Regions from separate parts of the Streptomyces sp. NPDC020958 genome, predicted to be linked through region 3. Evidence: riboswitches for the same ligand, from Rfam matches in the RefSeq annotation. Region 3 holds a riboswitch; each other region holds the start of a gene.
What was found. A riboswitch is a leader RNA that binds a small molecule or an ion and turns the genes downstream of it on or off. The one in region 3 is predicted to bind cyclic di-AMP.
Positions count from the first base shown of each region.

Region 1: it holds a riboswitch for cyclic di-AMP, as region 3 does, so the genes downstream of both, ACZ3KP_RS00795 (C40 family peptidase) here and ACZ3KP_RS23475 (transglycosylase SLT domain-containing protein) in region 3, are expected to answer to the same signal.
Region 2: it holds a riboswitch for cyclic di-AMP, as region 3 does, so the genes downstream of both, ACZ3KP_RS14375 (transglycosylase family protein) here and ACZ3KP_RS23475 (transglycosylase SLT domain-containing protein) in region 3, are expected to answer to the same signal.

Region 1 covers NZ_JBVHFU010000001.1:169,022-174,495, forward strand. Annotated here, with positions in the region: gene bioB (biotin synthase BioB) at 1-949, opposite strand, end outside; gene ACZ3KP_RS00775 (8-amino-7-oxononanoate synthase) at 1,097-2,224, shown strand; gene ACZ3KP_RS00780 (DUF397 domain-containing protein) at 2,284-2,511, opposite strand; gene ACZ3KP_RS00785 (helix-turn-helix domain-containing protein) at 2,521-3,381, opposite strand; gene ACZ3KP_RS00790 (ATP-binding protein) at 3,615-4,073, shown strand; gene ACZ3KP_RS00795 (C40 family peptidase) at 4,107-4,580, opposite strand; cyclic di-AMP (ydaO/yuaA leader) riboswitch at 4,584-4,768, opposite strand; gene ACZ3KP_RS00800 (hypothetical protein) at 5,127-5,435, opposite strand; gene ACZ3KP_RS00805 (ATP-dependent Clp protease proteolytic subunit) at 5,443-5,474, opposite strand, start outside.
Region 2 covers NZ_JBVHFU010000004.1:108,913-114,386, reverse strand. Annotated here, with positions in the region: gene tnpA (IS200/IS605 family transposase) at 1-29, opposite strand, end outside; gene ACZ3KP_RS14385 (RNA-guided endonuclease InsQ/TnpB family protein) at 80-1,294, shown strand; gene ACZ3KP_RS14380 (transglycosylase family protein) at 1,531-2,529, shown strand; cyclic di-AMP (ydaO/yuaA leader) riboswitch at 2,727-2,931, shown strand; gene ACZ3KP_RS14375 (transglycosylase family protein) at 2,935-3,639, shown strand; gene eno (phosphopyruvate hydratase) at 3,936-5,222, shown strand; gene ACZ3KP_RS14365 (FtsB family cell division protein) at 5,330-5,474, shown strand, end outside.
Region 3 covers NZ_JBVHFU010000008.1:89,590-95,063, reverse strand. Annotated here, with positions in the region: gene ACZ3KP_RS23485 (LolA family protein) at 1-610, opposite strand, end outside; gene ACZ3KP_RS23480 (polyprenyl synthetase family protein) at 964-1,974, opposite strand; cyclic di-AMP (ydaO/yuaA leader) riboswitch at 2,657-2,854, shown strand; gene ACZ3KP_RS23475 (transglycosylase SLT domain-containing protein) at 2,858-3,340, shown strand; gene ACZ3KP_RS23470 (HAD family hydrolase) at 3,356-4,162, opposite strand; gene ACZ3KP_RS23465 (carboxylate--amine ligase) at 4,529-5,474, opposite strand, start outside.

The DNA of each region.
Region 1 (5,474 bases), on a different contig from region 3:
CCGCGATCATCTCCAGGTCGGCCTGGCCGGCCTGGCCCTCGGTGGTCAGGTAGTCGCCGAGGAAGATCGAGTTGGCCAGGTGCAGGGCGAGCGGCTGCATGGTGCGCAGATGCACCTCACGGCCGCCCGCGATGCGCACCTCGACGTCGGGGCAGACGAACCGCACCATCGCCAGGATGCGCAGACAGCGCTGCGGGGTGAGGTTCCACTCCTTGGCCAGCGGAGTGCCCTCGACCGGGATCAGGAAGTTGACCGGCACCGAGTCGGGGTCCAGCTCGCGCAGCGAGAAGACCACGTCGACCAGGTCCTCGTCCGTCTCGCCCATGCCGGCGATCAGCCCGGAGCACGCCGAAAGGCCGGCCGCGTGCGCCTTGTTGACGGTGTCCACCCGGTCGGCGTACGTGTGCGTGGTCGTGATGTCCCCGTACGTCCCCTCGGACGTGTTGAGGTTGTGGTTGTAGGCGTCCGCGCCCGCCTCGCGCAGCCGCTCCGCCTGGCCGTCGGAGAGCAGTCCGAGGCAGGCGCACACCTCGACGCCCTCGTTCTGCTCCTTGATCGCCTTGATGGTGCCGGCGACCCGGTCGACGTCCCGGTCGGTCGGACCGCGCCCGGAGGCCACCAGGCACACCCGCTTGGCGCCCCCGGCGAGGCCCGCGGCCGCCGCCTTGGAGGCCTCGTCGGGTTTGAGCCAGCTGTACTTCAGGATCCCGGTCGAGGAGCCGAGGCGCTGCGAGCAGTACGAGCAGTCCTCCGGGCACAGGCCCGACTTGAGGTTGACCAGGTAGTTGAGTTTCACGCGCCGGCCGAACCACTGCCGGCGCACCTTGCCCGCCGCGGCCACCACGTCCAGCACGTCGTCGTCGGAGGTCGCCAGCACGGCGAGCGCTTCCTCGCGGGTCGGCAGCTCGCGCCGAAGCCCCTTGTCCACCAGCGTGTTCAGCAGGTCCATGAGAGCCGATCCTGTACCAAGAGGCTGCTCCGGGCCAAGGAGAGTTCGCACAACCCTGGCAGATCGACATGTGGGTATCGCCACACAGTGGGCGGCCGACGGTCCCGCTAGGGTCTGTCCACTGCCTACAAAAGCACCGGAGGGGCCATGGCGTTCGGCTGGATCGACGAACAGGCGGAACTCCGCCGCCGCGCCGGACTCGTACGGACCCTGCGCCCCCGTCCCGCCGACTCACCGCTGCTGGACCTGGCGAGCAACGACTACCTGGGCCTCGCCCACCATCCCGAGGTCGCCGAGGGCGCGGCCGAGGCCGCCCGGACGTGGGGCGGTGGCTCCACCGGCTCCCGGCTGGTGACCGGCACGACGGAGCTGCACACCGAGCTGGAGCGCGAGCTGGCCGGGTTCTGCGGGTTCGAGGCGGCCCTGGTCTTCTCCTCGGGCTACGCGGCCAACCTCGCCGCCGTCACCGCGCTCGGCCCGCACGGCTCCCTGATCGTCTCCGACGCCCTCAACCACGCCTCCCTGATCGACGGCTGCCGGCTGGCGCGGGGGACCACCCAGGTCGTCGGGCACGCCGACCCGGACGCCGTGCGCAAGGCGCTCGGCACGCGCGAGGGGCCCGCGCTGGTCGTCTCCGACACGGTGTTCTCGGTCGACGGCGACGCGGCGCCGCTCGCCGCGCTGGCCGAGGCGTGCCGGGAGCGCGGCGCCGGACTGCTCGTGGACGACGCCCACGGACTCGGGGTCATCGGGGACGGCGGGCGGGGCGCGCCGTACGCGGCCCGTCTCGCAGGCGCCGACGACGTGGTGGTCACCGTGACCCTGTCCAAGTCGCTGGGCAGCCAGGGCGGGGCCGTGCTGGGGCCTGCCCGGGTGATCGACCACCTGGTGAACGCGGCGCGGACCTTCATCTTCGACACCGGTCTGGCGCCCGCGGCCGCGGGCGCGGCGCTGGCGGCCCTCAGGCTGCTGCGGCGCGAGCCCGCCCGCGCGGCCCGGGCGCGCGAGGTGGCCGCCGAACTGCACGCACGGCTGACCGCCGCGGGCCTGTCGGCGGTACGACCGGACGCCGCGGTGGTCTCCGTGCGGGCCCCGTCCCCGGAGGAGGCCGTGCGGTGGGCGGCCGACTGCCGGTCGGCAGGCCTGGCCGTGGGCTGTTTCCGTCCGCCTTCCGTGCCGGACGGCGTCTCACGGCTCAGGCTGACCGCCCGTGCCGACCTCTCCGGGGCCGAGATCGAACGCGCTGTACGTGTGATCGGCGAGACACGACCATGAGTCGGCGTGACACGGCCGGGCCTTGCGCGCATGCGGATACGGAATCGGTTACCGGCTGATCAGCCGGTGAACGTGGCCACGAAACCCGCCCAGCTCTCGGGGGAGAAGAGCAGCGCGGGCCCGGCGGGGTGCTTGGAGTCGCGTACGGCGAGCAGCCCGGCCGGTGGGCCGGAGTGCGGCCGTGCCGTCTCCACGCAGTTGTTCGCTCCGGTGCTGTAGCTGCTGCGCAGCCATCGCACACCGCGCAGATCCGTACTTGAAGGTACGTTCCGAGGCAGTGCAGTCATGGTGCCTCCTTACGCGCCGTCACCTATCCCGGCGATGTAATCCAACGAGTCCTCGGGTGAAAGGGCGTGGATCTGAAGGGTGTTGAAGGCCTCCGCGTAGGCCTGGAGGTCTTCTTTCCGTTCGAGGTAAAGGCTACTCGTCAACTGGTCGAGAACAACCACGTCCAGATCAGAAGTGCTCGGAAATGAGAAGATTACGAAAGGACCGGTGATGCCGATATGCGCCCCCGCCGCGAACGGCAGCACCTGGAGCCGCACCTGCGGCAACCGGGCCGCCTCCGTCAGCCGCCGCAGCTGGCGGGCCATCACCCCCGGGCCGCCCACCTCCCGCCGCAGCACCGCTTCGTCCAGGACCGCGCTCAGTTTCAGCGGCGGATCGCCCCGCAGCACGTCCTGCCTGGCCAGACGCACCTCCACCAGGGCGTCGAGGGCCTGGTCGTCGAGCCCGTCGGCGGCCACCCGGGTCACCGCGCGGGCGTACTCGGCGGTCTGCAGCAGCCCCGGCACCACCGAGGTCTCCAGCGTGCGCATCGCGCCCGCCTGCGACTCCAGGCTGATGAAATCCCGGTAGGCGGGCGGCAGCACCCCCCGGTAGGCGTGCCACCAGTGATGTCGTCCCGCGGTGTCCTCCGACCCCGCCAATACCAGCAGCAACTCGCGCAGTTGCCCCTCGGCCACCCCGTAGGCGTCGAGGAGTAACCGCACATCGGCCGGTTTCACACCGCTGGCGCCGGTCTCGATCCGGCTCACTTTCGACTGGTGCCAGCCCACCAGGCGGGCGGCCTCGCCGCTCGTGAGACCCGCGCCGGTGCGCAGCGTGCGCAGTTCGGCGCCCAGTTTCCGGCGGCGTACCGCGGGACCGTTCTGCATGGGCTACTCCTTACTCAATCTGGCCGCCCATATACGGTCCGGTGTCGCAGAGTTCACCGCTTCGAGCGACAGATATATGCACATCTTGGTGGATCGCTCCCCGTGACCGGCCCCGTAATGGCAGTCTGGCGGAGAAGTACCAGTCCGGGACCGTACTCGAACCATCCCCACCGTGCCGGACTCCGGTCCCGAGGAAGTCGGACTCCGGTCCCGAGGAAAGGGACGACGTCGCCATGGCAGACCACCTGGAAGCATCCGTCACCCTGCCGAGCGAACCCGCCTCGGTCGCCGCGGCCCGGGCGTATGCGCTGGACACCCTCGCGGAGTGGGGACTGCCACCGGAGACGGACACGGCGGACACCATCCGCCTCATCGTCTCCGAACTCGCCACCAACGCCGTGCAGCACACCTTCGGGCAGTCGCCCACCTTCACGCTGGACCTCGTCCTCGACCGTGACGAGCACCTGCGCATCGGCGTCACGGACAGTCATCCGCGCTTCCCCAGGAGACTTCCCGCCGCGGTCCAGCAGGACAACGGCCGCGGCATGGTCATCATCCGCTGGCTCACCGCCGAGTACGGCGGCAGACTCCGGGTCCGCCCCACCCGGGAGGGAGGCAAGACGGTCTTCGTCGAACTGCCCTGGACGGTTCCGGCCCACCCCGTCACCGCGGCCGGCCAGCAGGAGCCGTAGCCCTGAGCTCCCGCCGGCCGGTGCGCGGCGGGGTCAGCTGACCCGGCCGTACCAGACGCTCTTCGTCCAGATCTTCTGGAGCTTCACCACGTCCCCGGTCTTCGGGGCGTGCCAGATCTTTCCCTTCCCGGCGTAGATGCCGACGTGGTACACGCTGGAACCCGAGTGGAAGAAGACCAGGTCCCCGGCCTTGCGGCTGCCGGCCGAGATGTGACGGGTCTTGTTGTACTGCTGGGCCGCCGTCCGCGGCAGGGTCTTGCCCGCCTTCTTGAACGAGTACAGCGTGAGCCCGGAGCAGTCGAACCTGTTCGGTCCGGTGGCGCCCCACCGGTAGGGTGAGCCCTTTTTCGAGGCAGCGACCTGCAGTGCCTTCGTCGCCAGCGTGGCGGCCGAGGCGTCGGAGGCGACACCAGGGATCACGATCGAGCCGCCCACGGCGGCGATCGTCAGCGCCGAGGCCGTACCGGCCCGGGCCATGAGCGACGGAACCCGATTGAGCGCAGTCATGCGCAACCCTTCGTCAGCCGCCTGTGAAGGATGACCTGTCGGATTCGGGCTGGCGAAGTTGCCCGGCCGTGTTGCCACGGCTTCACCCCAAGGGCTGCTCGGTCCGGTCATGGCGTGACCGTTCCGGCGACCCGTCGTGCTTGGGTCCTCCACTCCTGCCGATGCACTGCTGTCGACGTCATCCGGGCGGCGGCAGGACTCGGCGTCCGCCCGGACCGCCCCGCCGTGGTGGCGGGGGCTTGTCGTCAGACAGGGATCTTCACGCACTCGTGTCCGAAAATCCCAACGGAACCGGGGATTTGTGGGGTTACTCACCACCCACCCGTTCGGGTGGACAACCCTGTGTTCGATTATCCGTCAACTCCACTGCGTAGCCCCGGACCTGCGCCGAAGCCCTCCACGACCACCCTGGCGCAGGCGAGTCGAGCGGCTTTTTCGGTCAGGTAAAACCACGCCACACTCCGCCGAACGGCGGTAACCCCTTTGGGTCGTTTCAACTCCGGCCCGGGCGTGGCGTCGACACATCGGACCGGACTCCTGCGGAGGTCACCGTACGCAGTCGGGCGGGAGTGCGACGCGAGCGGTCCGGCGCTCGCCGTCGAGCACCCGCAACGCCCGTGCCAGCGTGTCCCCGTGCAGCTCCGTCTCGCCCCGTCGATGCATCAGGGCCAGCGCGTCGCGCAGCTCGGACGCCGCGCGCACCAGCGCCTGCGCGGCGCGCAGACCGCGGTAGGTGTCCTCGTTCTGCGCCGGGTTGATGCGGCCCAGCAGGTCGACCACGTCCAGGTAACGGTCGATCAGCTCACCCTCCGCGCGGGTCAGCGCGGGCAGCGGCGGCAGCTCCGGTGGCAGCATCGGCGGCTCACCCCGCGTGCGGCCGGCCGAGCGGGGGCC
Region 2 (5,474 bases), on a different contig from region 3:
TCGGGATCTGGCTCCCAGCGCGGTGACATACGCCAAGTGTAGTAAGGTCAAGCGAACCCGACCGGAGGGGGTGGGCTGGATGATCCGTGCGTACAAGTTCCTCCTGCGGCCCACCGTCCGCCAGGAGCAGGCGCTGGCCGAGATGCTGCGGGATCACTGCTCCCTCTACAACGGAGCGTTACAGGAACGCCGCGACGCCTACCAGCACGTCTCGAAGACCACCGTCACGTACGGGATGCAGTCCGCGCAGCTCAAGGAGATCCGGGCGTTCGACCCGGAACGTCAGGGCCGCTGGTCGTTCAGTTCGCAGCAGGCCACCTTGCGCCGTCTCGACAAGGCGTTCGCCGCGTTCTTCCGCCGGGTCAAGTCCGGCGACACGCCCGGCTACCCGCGTTTCCGCGGGGTGAGCTGGTTCGACACGGTGGACTTCCCCAGGGACGGGGACGGCTGCCGGTGGAACTCCACCCCGCACGATGCGACCACCCGCGTCCGCCTCCAAGGCGTCGGGCATGTGAAGGTCAACCAGCACCGCGCTGTGGCCGGCCACATCAAGACCGTCTCGGTCAAGCGCGAGGGCCGAAAGTGGTTCGTCGTGCTGACCGCCGAACAGGACCAGCCCGAACCGCTGCCCGCAACCGGATCCGTGGCCGGGATCGATCTGGGCATCGCGAACTTCCTCGCCGACTCGAACGGCGATTTCGTCCCCAACCCGCGCCACGGGCGCAAGGCCGCCGCGAAACTCGAAGCCGCGCAGCAGGCCCTGTCCCGGTTCCCACGACGCAAGGCCAAGGACCGCACCGCCAACCACCAGCGCGCAGTGGACAAGGTCGCCCAACTGCACGGCAAGGTGCGGCGCCAGCGGCTCGACCACGCACACAAAACCGCCCTCCAACTGGTCCGCGCACACGACTTCATCGCGCACGAAGACCTCAAGATCCGCAACATGAGCAAGGCCCCCGCACCGAAACCCGACCCCGGTCAGCCGGGCGCGTTCCTGCCCAACGGGGCCGCCGCGAAGGCAGGGCTCAACACGTCGATCAACGACGCCGGATGGGGGGTGTTCCTGACGATCCTGCACGCCAAGGCTGAGAGCGCCGGACGAGAAGTGATCGCCGTGAACCCCCGCAACACCTCCCGCACCTGCCCCGAATGCGGGCACACCGCCAAGGAGAACCGGCCCACACAGGAAAAGTTCCACTGCGTCTCGTGCGGCCACCACGCGCACGCCGACACAGTGGGAGCCATCAACGTTCTACGGGCCGGGCTGGTCCGTCGCGACGCCAACCCGGCATAGCGAGAAGCCCCCAGCTTCAGCCGGGGGAGGAGTCACGTGTTCCACCCCTTGAGGTCATGGTGGGGGCTACAGGGAGTCGAGCAGAACGTGAAGCCTGCTCAAGTCTGTGATCTTCACGTGATCTGCGCGGCATTAACTTGTGACAAGTGATCGTCTGCCGATACGTTCACCCATCAGCGCGGCGCCCCTGCGGGACCCGTCGCGCAGGTCACCGCTGTCGCTCGAAAGGTTTCCGCATGCTCTCCGGGAACGGTCGTCACCGTCGCCCCCGTCAGGCTCCGGCTCTTCTCGTCGCGGCCGGAGTGACCGGCTCCGCCATCGCCATCCCGCTGCTGGGTGCGGCGAGCGCCAACGCGGCCGACGACACCACCTGGGACAAGGTGGCCGAGTGCGAGAGCGCCGGCTCCTGGAGCATGGACAGCGGCAACGGCTACTACGGCGGACTGCAGATGTCCCAGGACGACTGGGACAAGTACGGCGGTACGGACTACGCCGCCACGCCCGACCAGGCGAGCCGTTCGCAGCAGATCGCGGTCGCCGAGAAGATACTCGCGGACCAGGGCACCAAGCCCTGGCGGACCTGTGCCCTGCTGGCCGGGCTCTCGTCGGACGACGCCTCGGTGAACGTCGACACGGGCCTCGACGGGTCATCCAGCTCCTCGGGTTCTGCCGACTCGTCCTCCGGTTTGTCGGACTCGTCCTCCACGAGTGACTCCGGCGACTCCGGCGCGTCGTCCGCGACGAAGGGCCCCGGGACCGAATCCGCGTCCCCTGCTCCGAGTTCCAGCGCGAGTGACACCTCGAAGGCGCCCACTTCCGGCACATCCGACAGTGCGGGCAAGGTGGACAAGTCGGCACCTTCTGCCTCCGCCTCCTCGAAGGCCCACGAGAATCCGGTGATTCCGGACTCCAGTGACGACTCGGACCACTCGTGGCAGACCGGCGGCTCTTGGAGTCTGGTCGACACGGGTGCCGTCAGCAGCGGCGGCAAGCATCGCGGTGACTCGGCGGACGAAAGTGTGACAAAAGGTCAGGGGGTCGCATCCTCCGGCCGTCACGCCTCCGCCGACGCCGCCGGTACCTACACCGTCCGTGACGGCGACACCCTCGCCTCCATCGCCGACTCCCTTGGCCTCGACGGCGGGTGGCGCGCGCTCTACGCGGTGAACAAGGCCGACATCGGCGCCGACCCGAACGACATCGCCTCCGGTCAGACCCTGAAACTCGGTAGCTGAACGGGCCAAATGGGGCGGGAGTTGACGCCCCGTTTGGAGATTATTGTCCGCTTTGGTGAAAGTGTGGGATGAGTCTCAGAAGCCCTGATCATCTTTGAAATTCACCTGATCGTCTGTTTACGGTCGAGGCCGCTCGTCACCGCGAGCCCCGGCTGTCGCAACGCCGAGTCCTGCCAGCGGCCGCCCGGGAACAGTCGTCGCGTCAAGCGCCGTAGGCAGGAGCGGGGGACCCAAGGTAAGCGCCGGGTCCGGCAGTTGAGCCCTCAGGGGCCTCACGGCCGAAAGGCCGCCGGAACCGGCTAGGGGTGGAGCCGCGCGTCTCGCGAGAGCGGGCCGTGCGGCCGGGCAACTCAACCGGCCCGAACCCGACAGCTCACCTCGCAGGCGTCGGTGAGGGGATCTTCCATGCTGTTTTCCGGCAAGGGCAAGCACCGTCGTCCGTCCAAGGCCGTCCGCGCCATCGCCGTCGCCGGTGTCACCGGTGCCGCCGTCGCCGCCCCGCTGATGGCGGCCGGTGGCGCCTCCGCCGCCACCGCCTCCGAGTGGGACACCGTCGCCCAGTGCGAGTCCGGCGGCAACTGGTCGATCAACACCGGCAACGGCTACTACGGCGGTCTGCAGTTCTCCGCCTCCACCTGGGCCGCGTACGGCGGCACCGCCTACGCCCCGCAGGCCGACCAGGCCACCAAGGCGCAGCAGATCCAGGTCGCCGAGAAGGTCCTCGCCGCCCAGGGCAAGGGCGCCTGGCCGGTCTGCGGCAAGGGCCTGTCCGGCGCCGCCTACACCGGCGGCACCTCCAGCTCGTCCAGCTCCAGCTCCGCCGGCTCGTCGAGCAGCGGCAGCGCCGGCACGAGCAGCCGTACGACCGGCACCCAGGCCGCCTCCCGCTCCGCCGACCGCCCGGCCGCCAAGAAGACCGTCACCACCCCGACCGGCAAGAAGGTCAAGAAGGGCGACGGCGAGTACAAGGTCGTCAAGGGCGACACCCTCAGCTCGATCGCCGAGAAGCACAAGGTGAAGGGTGGTTGGCAGGCGCTGTTCAAGCTGAACAAGGACATCGTCGACGACGCCGACGTCATCTACCCGGGCCAGCAGCTGCACCTGAAGTAAGAACCTGGGGGGTCACCCCCGTCCCCCACGGGCCCCGCTCCGGTGCGTTTCCCCCCGAACGCGCCGGAGCGGGGTTTCTCTTTGCGGTCACGCTCCTTGACCCGCTCTTCTCCCGTTCTTCATCGGGACCCCCCTTTGTTCCGCGCGTGAACAATGAGTACCGTCAGGGTGTCCACGGGCCGGTCGGTCGGCCGGCTGACGGCCCTGGGCCGGTTAGGCTCTAGTCGCAAGGCTGAGCAAGGGCCGACCAGGTCCGCGTGCGCCCCGCACAACCAGCGTCACATCCCAAGAAGGAGATGCTCGTGCCGTCCATCGACGTCGTCGTAGCCCGGGAAATCCTGGACTCCCGAGGTAACCCCACGGTCGAGGTCGAGGTCGGCCTCGACGACGGCAGCACGGGTCGTGCCGCCGTCCCGTCCGGCGCCTCCACCGGCGCCTTCGAGGCCATCGAGCTCCGTGACGGCGACCCCAACCGCTACCTCGGCAAGGGCGTCGAGAAGGCCGTCCTCGCCGTCATCGAGCAGATCGGCCCGGAGCTGGTCGGCTACGACGCCACCGAGCAGCGCCTGATCGACCAGGCGATGTTCGACCTGGACGCCACCGACAACAAGGGCTCGCTCGGCGCCAACGCCATCCTCGGTGTCTCCCTCGCCGTCGCGCACGCCGCCTCCGAGGCGTCCGACCTGCCGCTGTTCCGCTACCTGGGCGGCCCGAACGCGCACCTGCTGCCGGTGCCGATGATGAACATCCTCAACGGCGGCTCGCACGCGGACTCCAACGTGGACATCCAGGAGTTCATGATCGCCCCGATCGGCGCGGAGTCCTTCTCGGAGGCGCTGCGCTGGGGTGCCGAGGTCTACCACACCCTGAAGAAGGTCCTGAAGGCCAAGGGTCTGTCCACCGGCCTCGGCGACGAGGGCGGCTTCGCCCCGAACCTCGAGTCCAACCGCGCCGCGCTCGACCTCATCCTGGAGGCGATCAAGCAGGCCGGTTACGTCCCCGGTGAGCAGATCGCGCTCGCGCTCGACGTCGCCGCGTCCGAGTTCTACAAGGACGGAAAGTACGAGTTCGAGGGCAAGTCCCGCTCGGCCGCCGAGATGACCGAGTACTACGAGGAGCTCGTCGCCGCGTACCCGCTGGTCTCCATCGAGGACCCGCTGTTCGAGGACGACTGGGCAGGCTGGAAGGTCATCACCGACAAGCTCGGCGACAAGGTCCAGCTGGTCGGCGACGACCTGTTCGTCACCAACCCGGAGCGCCTGGCCCGCGGTATCGAGGAGGGCACCGCGAACGCCCTGCTGGTGAAGGTGAACCAGATCGGCTCGCTCACCGAGACCCTGGACGCCGTCGAGCTCGCCCAGCGCAACGGCTTCAAGTGCATGATGTCCCACCGCTCCGGCGAGACCGAGGACGTCACCATCGCCGACCTGGCCGTCGCCACCAACTGCGGCCAGATCAAGACCGGCGCCCCGGCCCGCTCCGAGCGTGTCGCCAAGTACAACCAGCTGCTGCGCATCGAGGAGATCCTCGACGACGCGGCGGTGTACGCCGGCCGCTCCGCGTTCCCCCGCTTCAAGGGCTGAGCCGGTACCCCCTCTCGTGGGTAAGGCTTAGCCAGTCGTACGTACGTCCCCGAACGCGGTCCCGTACCGTGTGCGGGGACGTACGCACGTATCAGGGAGGCGGGGACATGGCCGTGAGGGACCGGGACCGGTTCTCCACCGCGACCAGGCTCAAGCTGCTCGGCGAGCAGACGGCGGCCCGGGTCTACCGCTCCCAGACCAAGCGTCAGGCCCGCCGCTCCCGGCTGACCGGGCGCGCGGCGCTGCTCGCGA
Region 3 (5,474 bases):
TGGTGTCGTCGACCGACTTGAGCACCTCGTCGGCGAAGTCCTTGGGCGTGGCCGGGGCTGCGTGGCGCTCCTTGCCGGAGTCCGCGACGGTGGAGTGGTAGACCTCGTCGGACTTGCTGTCGTAGCCCCAGACGTCCGTGCCGTTGTGGATGAGGCTGTACTCGGCGCCGCTCTCCAGCAGCGACACCTTCTGCTTCTCGGGTCCGTCGGCGGCCACGCGCAGGGTGTGCGTGCCGGTGGCCAGTTCGGTGAGCTTGGCGGTGGGGTCGGCGGAGGAGCCGGCGCCGCCGCGCTGGGTGGCGCCGGACATCAGGCTGCTCTCCAGGCCGCCGAGGTCGGGCAGGCCGAGGTCGGTGCTGATCTTCACGGTGCCGGACAGCTGCTGCACGTCCGACTTTGCGATCTTGTTGATGAGTTCCTGCGCGCTGATCTTCGGCAGGTTGGGGTCACCGGAGTCGGCGAGCGCCGGGACCAGGCCGATCGTGGCCGCGGCCACCCCCACCACCGTGACCGGCACGACGTACCGCGTGGCCTTGCGCCGCCGTTCGGCGCGCCGCTCGTCGTCGGCCTGCGCGATCCCCGCGCTGTCGTCGGATTCGTACGGTGCCATGTGTGCCTTACCTCCGTCGTCGGCGGCGGCCGTCTCGCACGTGTCCCACCCTGAGCCGCCATTCTCACCCGAATCGGTGAGCGGTGGTGATTTCCGTGGTTTCCATCTCACCAAATCGGAGGCGTTCAAGCGTCAGACCGGGGAGCCAACTCCGCGTACGCCTCCGGTATGACATGAGGGGGCCGACGCCTCCACCGACCCGTAGGGGTCGAACGGTGCGGACGCCTCCTGCGGGATGCCGGAGTCCGGTGCGTCACAGGGGGTGACAGGCGGCGGCAGGCGCCGTCGCGTCGCAGGCCGGCCCGGCCCTCGGGCAGAACCGAAGGGTCCGCACGGTCGGCAGGGTGCCGGGCCTAGCCGGCCCGGTGCACCACCGCGTTGCACAGCTCCACCAGCGTCGCCTTCGGGTCGCACTCGGGCAGCGGTGCGAGCGCGGCCCGCGCCTCCTCCGCGTACCGGACGGCGTCCCGGCGCGCCTCTTCCAGCGCCGGGTTCACCCGCAGCGCGGCGAGCGCCTGCGCGTGCCGGGCGTCGTCGGTGAGGTCGGAGTCCAGCAGCTCGCACAGCGCGATGTCCTCGGCCAGCCCCAGCCGGGCCGCCCGCTCCCGCAGCCGCAGCACGGGAAGGGTGGGAACGCCCTCGCGGAGGTCCGTGCCCGGGGTCTTGCCGGACTCGTGCGAGTCGGAGGCGATGTCGAGGACGTCGTCGGCGAGCTGGAAGGCGACCCCGAGGCGTTCGCCGTACTGGGTGAGGACGTCCACGACCGTCTCGTCGGCGCCGGACATCATCGCGCCGAAACGGCAGGAGACCGCCACCAGCGAGCCCGTCTTGCCGCCGAGGACGTCGAGGTAGTGGTCGACCGGGTCGCGCCCGTCCGAAGGCCCCGCCGTCTCCAGGATCTGGCCGGTCACCAGCCGCTCGAACGCGAGGGCCTGGACGCGGACCGCCTCGGGCCCGAGGTCGGCGAGGATCTGCGAGGCGCGCGCGAACAGGAAGTCGCCGGTGAGAACGGCGACGGAGTTGCCCCAGCGGGTGTTGGCGCTGTCCACACCGCGCCGCACGGAGGCCTCGTCCATGACGTCGTCGTGGTACAGGGTGGCGAGGTGGGTCAGCTCGACGACGACGGCCGACGGCACGACACCCGGTGCGTAGGGGTCGCCGAACTGCGCGGCGAGCATCACCAGCAGCGGCCGGAACCGCTTGCCGCCGGCCCGTACGAGGTGCTGCGCGGCCTCCGTGATGAAGGGGACCTCGCTCTTGGTGGCCTCTAGCAGGCCTTCCTCGACAGCCGCCAATCCAGCCTGGACATCGGCTTCCAGAGCCTGGTCCCGCACGCTCAGCCCGAACGGCCCGACGACGGTCACGAGGGTCTCCTGTCTGCTGGTGTCCACTGGCGATTACACGGTTTGTCGATAGGTCGCTGCCATCACTCAAGTCAGCGTATCCGGTCAGGTTTCGATCACCGAGGGCGCCCACGGTTACACCCCGGGCACCATCGGATCACGACCGGTATGTTTTTGATCAGATGATAAGACATGACATCCACCGACTTGGCCGATGTCACCCACCTGGACGCACTCTCCCCGGGTGACCAGGATCACGCACGCCACCCCTCGGGAATTCCCGGCACTCCGCGCGGCCTTGACGCAATCGGCCGTCAACACGTCGACCACGCTCGACGAATGACGCCCGAATGACTCATTCACCCCCTAGAGCCGCAATTCCATTCAATAAGACAATTAGGACAATCACCGAATCCCTGGGCGACGCGGGCGGATTCAACTAATCCCTCATGCCCTTTTTGCCGTGATTGCGGTTTCGTGAAGTAGGTCACTCGGACCCCCGTGTCCCGCACGCCGCACGACGCCCTCCCTCGCCTTTCCCTGTGCGCCAGTTGAGGCTTGGCGACCGCAAAGGATCAAGTACCTCATACGCCTCAGATCAAGGTCAATCGGCGCGTTATGTGAATCCACCACTTGTTCCGGACATGTGCTCTCGCATACGTTCCCGCTCGCCGGGCGGACGCCGAATCCTGCCGCCGCCCGTCCTAACCCATCGACGAGTTCATTCGCACGGCAGGAGCGGGGGAACCAGGTAAGTCGCCGGACCGGGCGGCCGCCGTCATCGACGGACGCCGTCCCGGACCGGCTAGGGGTGAAGTCGCATCGCCTTCGGGTGACGCGACCGGGCACTCCCCGAGCCCGAACCCGACAGCTCACCTCGCAGGCGACGGAGAGGAACTTCGCCATGCCTGCTGCCGCCCAGCCCCGCCGCACCCGCATCGCCCGCACGCTCGCCGCCGTCGGTACCGGCGCCGCCGTACTCGCCCTTCCGCTCATCGGCGCGGCCGACGCCTCCGCCGCCACCCCCGCAACCTCCGTCACGGCCTCGACGACGCCCGCCGGGTACCCGAACAACCTCGACGGCTGGATCCGCGAGTCGCTCGCGATCATGGCCCAGAAGGGCATCCCGGGCTCCTACAACGGCATCTACCGCAACGTGATCCGCGAGTCGTCCGGCAACCCGCGGGCCATCAACCTCTGGGACTCCAACGCGGCCGCCGGCATCCCGTCCAAGGGCCTGCTCCAGGTGATCGACCCGACGTTCAACGCCTACCACGTGGCGGGCACGTCCTTCGACATCTACGACCCGGTCGCGAACATCACCGCCGCCTGCAACTACGCCGCCGCGCGGTACGGCTCGATCGACAACGTCCACGGCGCGTACTGACCGGCGCACCCCGCATCAGACGAAGAGTCTTTCGAGGACGACGGCGATGCCGTCGTCCTCGTTCGACGTGGTGATCTCATCGGCCCTCGCCCGGAGCTCGGGGTGCGCGTTGGCCATGGCCACTCCGTGGGCCGCCCAGTCGAACATCGGGATGTCGTTGGGCATGTCACCGAAGGCGATGGCCCGTTCGGGGCACAGCCCCAGGTGGTCGGCGGCCAGCGCCAGCCCGGTCGCCTTGGTCACCCCGCACGGCTGGAGCTCCACCGTCCCCGGTCCCGACATGGTGACCGTCGCCAGCGACCCCACCACCGCGCGGGCGGTCGCCGCCAGTTCGTCGTCGGACAAGGTGTGGTGGCGCAGCAGCACCTTGCTGATGGGCGCGCACCACAGGTCGTCACGCCGGTCCACGCGCAGGGCGGGCAGCGTGGGGTGGGGCATCAGGTAGCCCGGTTCGATGAGCGTGAGCCCGTCCACGCCGTCCTGGTCGACCGCCGCGTACACCTGGCCGACCTCGGCCTCGACCTTGCCGAGCGCGGTCTCCGCCAGTTCCCGGTCCAGCGTGACCGACCACAGCAGACGGTGCGTGCCGGCGTCGTACACCTGTGCGCCCTGGCCGCAGACCGCGAGCCCGGTGCAGCCGAGATCGTCGAGGAGCGGGCGCACTCTCGGCGCGGGGCGGCCGGTCACCACGAGGTGCGTGGCGCCGGCCCGGCCGGCCCGCGCCAGGGCGGCGAGCGACCGGTCCGACAGGGTGTCGTCGGCACGCAGCAGCGTGCCGTCCAGGTCGGTGGCGATCAGCGAGTACGGGGAAGGTGCGACCATGATCAGAGAATACGGACGGCACGCCCATGGGACTCACGGTGCGTTTCGGCCTCAAGTGGCTTCCGCCGCCTCGGTGATGAGGTGCCGTCAGTGGGGCCGGTGACGTCGGCGTGGGCGCGGCTGCGGGAAGCGCCGGCCGGGGGCCGGAGAGGTTTCCGGCGGCCGACGCCGACGATCACCGCCTTGACGTGGCGACCTGTCACAACGCCGAGCGGCAGGACCGGGCCGAAAGGCGCCTGGCGGATCGGGGCAGGGCGTGCTCGCGGATAGGACTCTGGTTCGACGGGGACGGTGACGCCGCCGTACTGGACGTCGGCGCGGCGAGCGTCACGGACGGGCGTCCGGCCCGGCGCCGAAACGTGGCGCCTACCTCCGGGAGGTGCCGGAGCCGCGCCGGTTGGTCCGCCACATCTGGTAGAGGTGCTTCGCCCCAGGACGCACGAACCGCGCGAGCATCGTGACGAACGGCAGCGGGTCGTCACCCGCCAGCCAGGCCAGCTCGGTGCCGCTGGGCCGTCCGGGTGCGTGCGGCGTCGTATAGCCGCTGCGGCGGTAGGCCAGGAGGGCGGGCAGGTCGATGTTCTCCACGACGTACCGGTGGCCGGCGCGCTGTTCCCCCTCCGGGACGCGGCGACCGGTCAGATCCAGGTGCATGGCGCGGACCACGTCCACACCCGTGTCGCTCTCGAAGAGCCGGAACTGGGCGCCCATGCGCGGGTTGAAGTCGAGCAGCTTGTACTGCCCGTCGCGACGGTCGAAGCGCAGGTCGAGGTCGATGACGCCGGTGAAGCCGATCTGTTTGATGAAACGCGCGGCGAGGTCGGCGAGTTCCGGGTTGTCCACGACGTACGCGTTCGCGGTCATGCCCGCGTGCGGTGGCCAGGAACGCACCTTCACCCCGGTGAACAGCGCGCGCGGGGTGGAGTCGGCGTCGAAGTAGGCGTGCACGATCCAGTCCTCGGCCTCCTCCCGCGGCAGGTACTCCTGGAGGATGACACCCGGACGGGGGCCCCAGTCACGGGCGAGGGCGAGCAGTCCCTCACGAGTGGTGATCCGTGTCGTGCCGTTGACGGCGGGTCGTTTGCGCCGGACGAACGCCTCGCGGTTCTTGGCCACGATCGGGAACCGCGCCTTCTCCGCGAAGTCGACGATCTCGTCGTACGACTGCGGGAAGGCGGCCTCCGGACTGGGAACGCCGTGTTCCACGCACAGGTCGTGCAGGCCCTGCTTGCTGGCCAGCCGACGCGGCAGTCCGGGCTCCACGCGCGGGAAGAGGAACCGGTCGCCGAGCGCGTCCTGGTGCTCGGCGATC